Regions from separate parts of the Streptomyces sp. NBC_01257 genome, predicted to be linked through region 2. Evidence: riboswitches for the same ligand, from Rfam matches in the RefSeq annotation. Region 2 holds a riboswitch; each other region holds the start of a gene.
The links. Region 2 has a riboswitch for cobalamin ahead of metE (5-methyltetrahydropteroyltriglutamate--homocysteine S-methyltransferase). Riboswitches for the same ligand answer to the same signal wherever they lie in the genome.
Positions count from the first base shown of each region.

Region 1: it holds a riboswitch for cobalamin, as region 2 does, so the genes downstream of both, OG408_RS12160 (prenyltransferase/squalene oxidase repeat-containing protein) here and metE (5-methyltetrahydropteroyltriglutamate--homocysteine S-methyltransferase) in region 2, are expected to answer to the same signal.
Region 3: it holds a riboswitch for cobalamin, as region 2 does, so the genes downstream of both, OG408_RS03775 (ABC transporter substrate-binding protein) here and metE (5-methyltetrahydropteroyltriglutamate--homocysteine S-methyltransferase) in region 2, are expected to answer to the same signal.

Region 1 covers NZ_CP108472.1:2,869,328-2,871,570, reverse strand. Annotated here, with positions in the region: gene OG408_RS12160 (prenyltransferase/squalene oxidase repeat-containing protein) at 1-1,134, opposite strand, end outside; cobalamin riboswitch at 1,245-1,380, opposite strand; gene OG408_RS12155 (hypothetical protein) at 1,672-2,243, shown strand, end outside.
Region 2 covers NZ_CP108472.1:8,711,575-8,713,817, reverse strand. Annotated here, with positions in the region: gene metE (5-methyltetrahydropteroyltriglutamate--homocysteine S-methyltransferase) at 1-945, opposite strand, end outside; cobalamin riboswitch at 1,106-1,321, opposite strand; gene OG408_RS37880 (carbohydrate kinase family protein) at 1,466-2,243, shown strand, end outside.
Region 3 covers NZ_CP108472.1:841,682-843,924, forward strand. Annotated here, with positions in the region: gene OG408_RS03770 (FecCD family ABC transporter permease) at 1-105, opposite strand, end outside; gene OG408_RS03775 (ABC transporter substrate-binding protein) at 102-1,169, opposite strand; cobalamin riboswitch at 1,206-1,393, opposite strand; gene OG408_RS03780 (hypothetical protein) at 1,467-1,643, opposite strand; gene OG408_RS03785 (acyl-CoA dehydrogenase family protein) at 1,640-2,243, opposite strand, start outside.

The DNA of each region.
Region 1 (2,243 bases), 5.8 Mb from region 2:
CTCCTTGGTCTCGGACGCCGTCGGCTTCTTGACCGCGGCGGGCTCGGGCCCGGTCGCGTTCAGCTGGGCGACGAGGTCGGCGCCGCCGAAGTCGTGGACGTCGGTGCCGGTGGCGTGGGCGGCCATGACGAGCTGCGCGTACGCGGCGGGGCCGTTCTCCTTCGCCCAGGCAGCGGAGTTCTTCTCCAGCCACTTCACGGAGGCGGCGGCCTTGTCCTTGTGGCCGGAGGCGGACAGCGCGACGACCGCGTCGGCGGTGTTGCCGAAGTCGGGCTGCGGGGCGCTGTCCTCGGCGCCGGGCATCGGCGGGGAGTCGAGGTGACCGGACTCGGCGAGGGCGCCGGCGAGGTAGTAGGCACCGTTCTGGGCGGCCTGCTCGGGCTTGGCCACGGCGCCCTTGGTGCAGGTGGGGTCCTTGACGGCGGCGTTGTTCCCGACGACGAGCCCCTTGCCGAGCGAGCCGAGGACCGCGGCCGCGGTGGCGTCACCGTTGGCGACGAGCTTGCCTGCCTTGTCGGGCTGGTAGGCGAACGCGCCGCCGTCCTTGCCGCCGCAGGGGATGGCGAAGGTGAGCAGGGCGTCGTACGGCGTCTTGCCGCCGTCCGTCGTCACATCGCCGAGCTTCTCCCCGGCCCGGGCGAGGGCGCCGATCACGATCGAGGTGGAGTTCGCGTCGCTCGGGCCGCCGGCGGTGTAACCCCAGCCGCCGTCCTTGTTCTGTACGGACTTCAGCCAGGACACCCCGTTGTGCACGAGGTCCTCGTGCCCGCGGACCTCGTGCAGCGCCTGTACGGCGGCCGCGGTCGCATTGGTGTCGATCATGGTCTTGTCGTCGCAGGCCACGGACGGGTCCGGACGGTACGCGGGGAACGCCCCGCTGTCGCACTGCTGCCCGATCAGCCAGTCGACGGCCTTGGCGGCGGGCGTGACGCCCACGGCGCGCTGCGAGGCGAAGGCCAGCGACTGCCGCCAGACCCCGTCGTACGTCGGGTCCTTCGTGCCGTACAGCCCCGAGGGCAGGGCCACGGACGGCGAGGGGGAGGGGGACGGCGCGGCGACTGCGGCCGGGGCTGCGGCCGCACAGAGCACGGTGGCGGTGGCGGCGAGCGCGGCTGCGCTGCGGCGTACGGTCATGGCGGGCGGGGCCTCTCCTGGGGGAACCGGGCACAGGCACACACAGGCACCCAGCTCCGGCTCCGCATACCTCGACGGTGCCGGCCGCCGGGGGTTCCCGACGGCACGAGCCGGTCACAACTCGGACAGGGCATTCCGACTTCCGCGTGGACGCGGTCACGGCTGCGAGCCAGCGCCGGATTCGCACCGGCTTCCCCCTGAACGGGCATGATGACGACCTGCCCACTCTACCGGGAGGCCGCTGAGGCCCCCGGCCCGGGCGCCGGAGGCGGGGGCGGCGCGGCGACGGAGGCTGCCCGCCCGGAACGCCCGGAATAGTCCATGGCCCTTTCGAACAGTGATCGTTAAACTGCAACCGGCTTATGAATCAGGCGGGTTGAGGGGCGGCGGACGGGCATGACGACAGGTACCGGGGGATTCCCCCCGCCCCCTTCCCGCCCGCCGGGCACCCCGCCGCCCCATCCCCCCGTGCCACCGGCGCCACCGCGCACGGATCCGCCCAGGTGGGCGTGGTGGGTCGGCGGTATCGCGATCCCCATGATCGGCATCGTGGCGACGGTGATCTTCAGCAACAACCCCGACCCCGCCCCCGCAGCGTCCCCGGCCCCCGCCTCCAGCAGCCCGCGGTCCGAGCCCTCGGCCCCGTCCAGCCCGGACCACGCCTCGGCGGAGACCGAATCACCCACCGCGACCCCGAAGCCTTCGGTATCCCCGAGCCCGGGCGACACGGCCCCCGCGGACACCGACCTCACGGCACCGGCCGGGTACGGGGACGCGGTCAAGACGATGTGGGGCCTGGCCCCCGCCCCCTGCAACCAGGACGAACAGCAGCTGGTGGACCTCGACGACGGCATGAGCCGGGTGGAAGCCCTCGTCAAGGGCGACCTGATCGGCGTGGCCAAGGACCCCGGCGGGGCAGAACTCCTCTACTGGCCCGACTCCTGCAACGACAGCAACAACTACCGGCTGCGCGCACTGCCCAACACCCGCGTGGGCCTCCTGCGGGACGGACTCCCGAAGTCCTTCGAGTCCTGCGAGGCGGCGTCGAGGACCGGCTTCGGACCCCTGGACCTGCTCGACAGCTACGACCGCGAGGGGCGCGGCTTCGT
Region 2 (2,243 bases):
GGACTTCTCCAGGTCGTTGATCCAGATGTTGCGGCCGCTGACGATGCCGGCGACCAGCCGCTTGCCGGGCAGCCCGCCCGCGGCGGCGAGGTCGGCCAGGTTGGCGGCGCCGGATTCGGTGAAGTCGAGGGCGAGTCCCTCGACCGGGGTGCGGGCCAGGACGGGCAGGGCCTCGCCGAGCCGCCCGAAGTAGGAGGCGACCAGGAGCTTCGGGCGGTCGTCCGCCCCGCCGAGCAGCCGGTAGGCGCGGGCGACGGCGTCCAGTTCCGCGGGGGTGCGGTCCTGTACGAGGGCGGGCTCGTCGAGCTGCACCCAGCCGGCGCCTGCCGCCCGGAGGTCGGCGAGCACCTCGGCGTACACGGGCAGCAGCCGGTCCAGCAGGGACAGCGGGTCGAAGTCCGCGGGGGTGCCGGGGGCCGCCTTGGCCAGCAGCAGGTAGGTGACCGGGCCGACGAGGACCGGACGTGCCGTCAGACCGAGGTCCGCGGCCTCACGGAACTCGGCGACCTGCCGGGCGGAGTCGGCGGTGAACACGGTGTCGGGGCCCAGTTCGGGCACCAGGTAGTGGTAGTTGGTGTCGAACCACTTGGTCATCTCCAGCGGGGCTGCGTCCCGGCTGCCGCGGGCCATCGCGAAGTACCCGTCCAGCGGATCGGCGGCGACGGCGGCCCGGTGGCGCTCCGGGACGGCGCCGACCATCACGCTGGTGTCCAGGACGTGGTCGTAGAGCGAGAAGTCGCCGGTGGGGAGTTCACCGAGGCCGGCGGCCGCGAGTTCCCGCCAGTTCGCCCGGCGCAGTGCGGCGGCCTGCTCCCGCAGGGCGTCGGCGGTGACGCGGCCCTTCCAGTAGCCCTCGACCGCCTTCTTCAGTTCACGGTCGGGGCCCTGGCGGGGGTAGCCGTACACGGTGGCCGCTGCCGTCGCCGTGGTGGGTTCGGATGTCACGTAGCTCTCCTTCGCGAGCGTGTCTCCTGCGGATCCCGGACCGGGACGAGGGCGCGAAGGTGTGACGGACCGGGCGGTTCACCGCACCGTTTCGGTGCCGTCCGCCCGCTGTCTGCCGCCGACCCGCCCACGAGGTCACCGAGATCTCCGCTTCCGGGGGTTCGGACGCGGGCAGCGGGCAGGTCTTCGGACTCGCGGGCACGTCTGCCGAGGCAGACACCTACTGGCCGTCGCTTCCCAGACCCTTCGGATCCAGTGCGTATGACGGCGGTCGTTCCCGCTCACCGCTGCGGGGCAGTCCCGGATTCCCACCGGGTTCCCTCTTGCGACGCGCCTGCCTGGCGGACAGGGCGAACCAGCTGCACCGCCCACCCTAGAGGACGTCCGCGCACTCCACGGCACTGTTCACATGGCGGACCCTCGGCCGGGACGGACGGGTGTACGGGCGTTCGGCCATACTTGATCACGGCGGGTACAGAGAGGCGGCACAGTGGCCCGACAACAATCCGAATACGACGTCCTGGTGGTCGGCGGCAGCGGGGTGGACACGATCGTCCGCGTCGACTCCCTCCCGGTTCCGCTCGCCGACGCCGTCATGGTCGGTCCGATCGAGGAGTGGCCCGGTCAGACCGGCGGCAACGTGGCGCTCGGTGCCCGCGCGCTGGGGCTGGACGTCGCGCTGCTCGACTGCATCGGCGACGACTGGACCGGCACGCGGGTGCGCGAGCGGCTGGCCGAGGGCGATGTGGAGTTCCACCCGCTGATCTCGGCTGCGGGCACCCGCCGTGCGGTGAACCTGGTGGACGCGACGGGGCGGCGGATGTCCTTCTACGACGCCCGCGATCCGGCGGATCTGCGGATGCCGCGGGACTTCTACCTTCCCCGGCTGCGGCGCGCCCGCCATGTGCATCTGTCCATTACAAACTTCACGCGCTTCCTCTACGACGACATCGAGGCCCTCGGCCTCCCCGTCTCGACGGATCTGCACGACTGGGACGGACTGGCCGACCACCAGAGGGAGTTCGCGCTCCGGTCCGATCTGGTCTTCTTCAGCGCGGCGACGACCGGCGACCGCGCCCCCGCCCTGATGCGGGAGATCCTGCGCGAGGGCCGTGCCTCGACGGTGGTCGCCACGGCCGGCGCGGAGGGCTCCTACGTCCTCACCCGGGACGGCGGCGGGGACCCGCACCACGTCCCGGCGACCGTGCCGCCGGCGCCGGTCGTGGACAGCAACGGCGCTGGTGACGCGTTCGTCACCGGCTTCCTGTACGGGCGGCTCGACGGCCGGGACGCCCTCG
Region 3 (2,243 bases), 7.9 Mb from region 2:
GGTCCACAGGAGGCCGGCCCGGATGCCGCTGCCGCCACGCCGGCCGGGGCGGGCGCGCACAGCCGCGTCCCCGGGCGGCGCCACGGCCTGCCCGGTGTCCGTCACCCCGCGAGCCCGAAGGTGCGCAGCGCGGCGGCGACGCGCTCCAGGCCCTCGACCGTCCGGATGGACGGGTTCATGGCCTGGCCGCTGAGCAGCACGTAGCGCTTGTGCCGGACGGCGTCCATGTTCTTCGTGGCGGGGTTGGACTCCAGGAAGGCGATCTTCTTCGCGGCGCTCTCGGCGGTCTGCGACTTGCGGGTCAGGTCGCCGATGACCAGCACGTCCGGGTTGCGGTCGGCGACGGTCTCCCAGTTGATCTGCGGCCATTCCTCGTGGGTGTCGTCGAAGACGTTCTTCGCGCCGAGCTCCCGGGTGATGATGCCGGGCGCACCGCAGCAGCCGGCCAGGTACGGGGCCTCGGAGTTGGCGAACCAGTACAGGAGGGACGTGCCGGAGGCGTCGATGCCGCTCGTCGCCCCGCGCACCCGGGTGCGCAGGTCGGCGACGAGCTTCTCGCCGCGTTCCGGGACGCCGAACACCTTGGCCAGGTCGCGTACTTCGGTGTAGACGCTGTCCATGGTCAGGGCGCCGGTGCGGACCCCGTCGCCGTCCTTGCTGTTGTCCTTGGCGGTGCAGTCGGCGGGCGAGACGTAGGTGGGGACGCCGAGCTTCTCGAACTGCTCACGGGGGGCGACACCGCCCTTGGCGAGCGTCGACTCGAAGGAGGCGCTGACGAAGTCGGGCTCCTGGTCGAGGACCTTCTCGGACGAGGGGCGGTTGTCGGCGATCCTGGGCACCTCGGCGTTGGCCTTCTCCAGGCCCTTCATCACCGGGTCGGTCCAGGTGGCCGTGGCCGCGAGCCGGTCGGCGAGCCCGAGCGAGAGCAGGATCTCGGTCGACCCCTGGTCGACCGGGACGGCACGCCGGGGGGCGGCGGGCACGGTGACGGTGCGCCCGCAGTTCTTCAGGGTCACCGGATAGCCGTCGGCTCCCCCGGACTTGGCGGCGGAGCTGTCCCCGCCGCCGCCGCAGGCCGTCAGCAGCAGGAGTGCGGCGGTGAGCAGGGCGGCGGAGCGGGCGTGGCCGGCTATGGGCGGCACGGAGTACCTCGGCGTCTCTGGGCCCATGCGCGGGGCCCGGTGTACGGAGTGCCGCGATCCGGTCCCGGACCGCGGGTGCCAGCAGGTCTTCGGACTCGGGTTCATGCGGACGGGGCGCCTTCCCGGGGAACCCGTGGGTCTCCCAGTGGCCGTGGCCCCGCCCGTCCCCCTCACCGCTGCGCGTCAGTTCCGGATTCGCACCGGATTCCCTGACCCCTACGTGGAGTTCGACTGGCTCCGGCACGCTACCACGAGCCTCCGTGCAGCTCAGCGGCGGTGCGGCCGGTGGTGCGGGGCCTGCCCGCATGCCACCGGCCGGCCCGGCTACGCCTTGCGGCGAACCGATTCGCCACCCTGGGTGCGCAGCCGTTCGCGCCCTCGGGACAGCACGGCCGCGGTGCCCCAGAACGCCAGCAGGACGACACCGACGCCCAGCCCCTGGACCGCCTCCGCCGCCCGGGGCAGCCGGCCGTGCGCCGCGCGCGGCGGGCCGCCCGTCATCGGGCGTCCCCGGCGGATTCCCGGGCCGGATCGCGGTGCCAGGAGGCGCCCGGGTCGTCGTAGGCCTCGGTGTAGCGCGCTCCTGCGATGGGCCAGTCGGCGAGGAGCTCCGGGGGCAGCGCGAAGGAGTCGGCGAGCTCCGGCAGCCGGCCGCTCACGGCGGCGATGAGCTCCTCGGTGGCGTCGGTCAGTCCGTCGGCCTGACCGGCGGTCAGGTGGCCGGCCGCGAGCAGGTCCCCGCTGTTGCGGGCGATCCAGCGGAGCGCGAACAGCCGGGCCAGGTCGCCCAGCGTCCTGTGGGCCTCACCGGCGGGCAGCTCCGCGAGCGCCGTCCCGTACGCGTCGGCCGCCTGCCGGTACGCGTGGGCCTCGACCCCTCGCAGCGCTGCTCCGGCGGCCGCGTTCCACCGCGTCAGCGGGTCGTCGTCCGGTACCGCGGCGAGGCGCGCGGCCGCCCGGGCGAACCAGATGCGCTCCACCTTGTACAGCAGCCGGCCGAGGAAGCGGAGGTCGTCGAGGTCTCCGCTCAGGGGACCGGCCGGCGGCTCGTCTCCGGTGTCCTGTTCCGCGTCGAAGAGCATTCCGGCGGCGGCCCTGGAG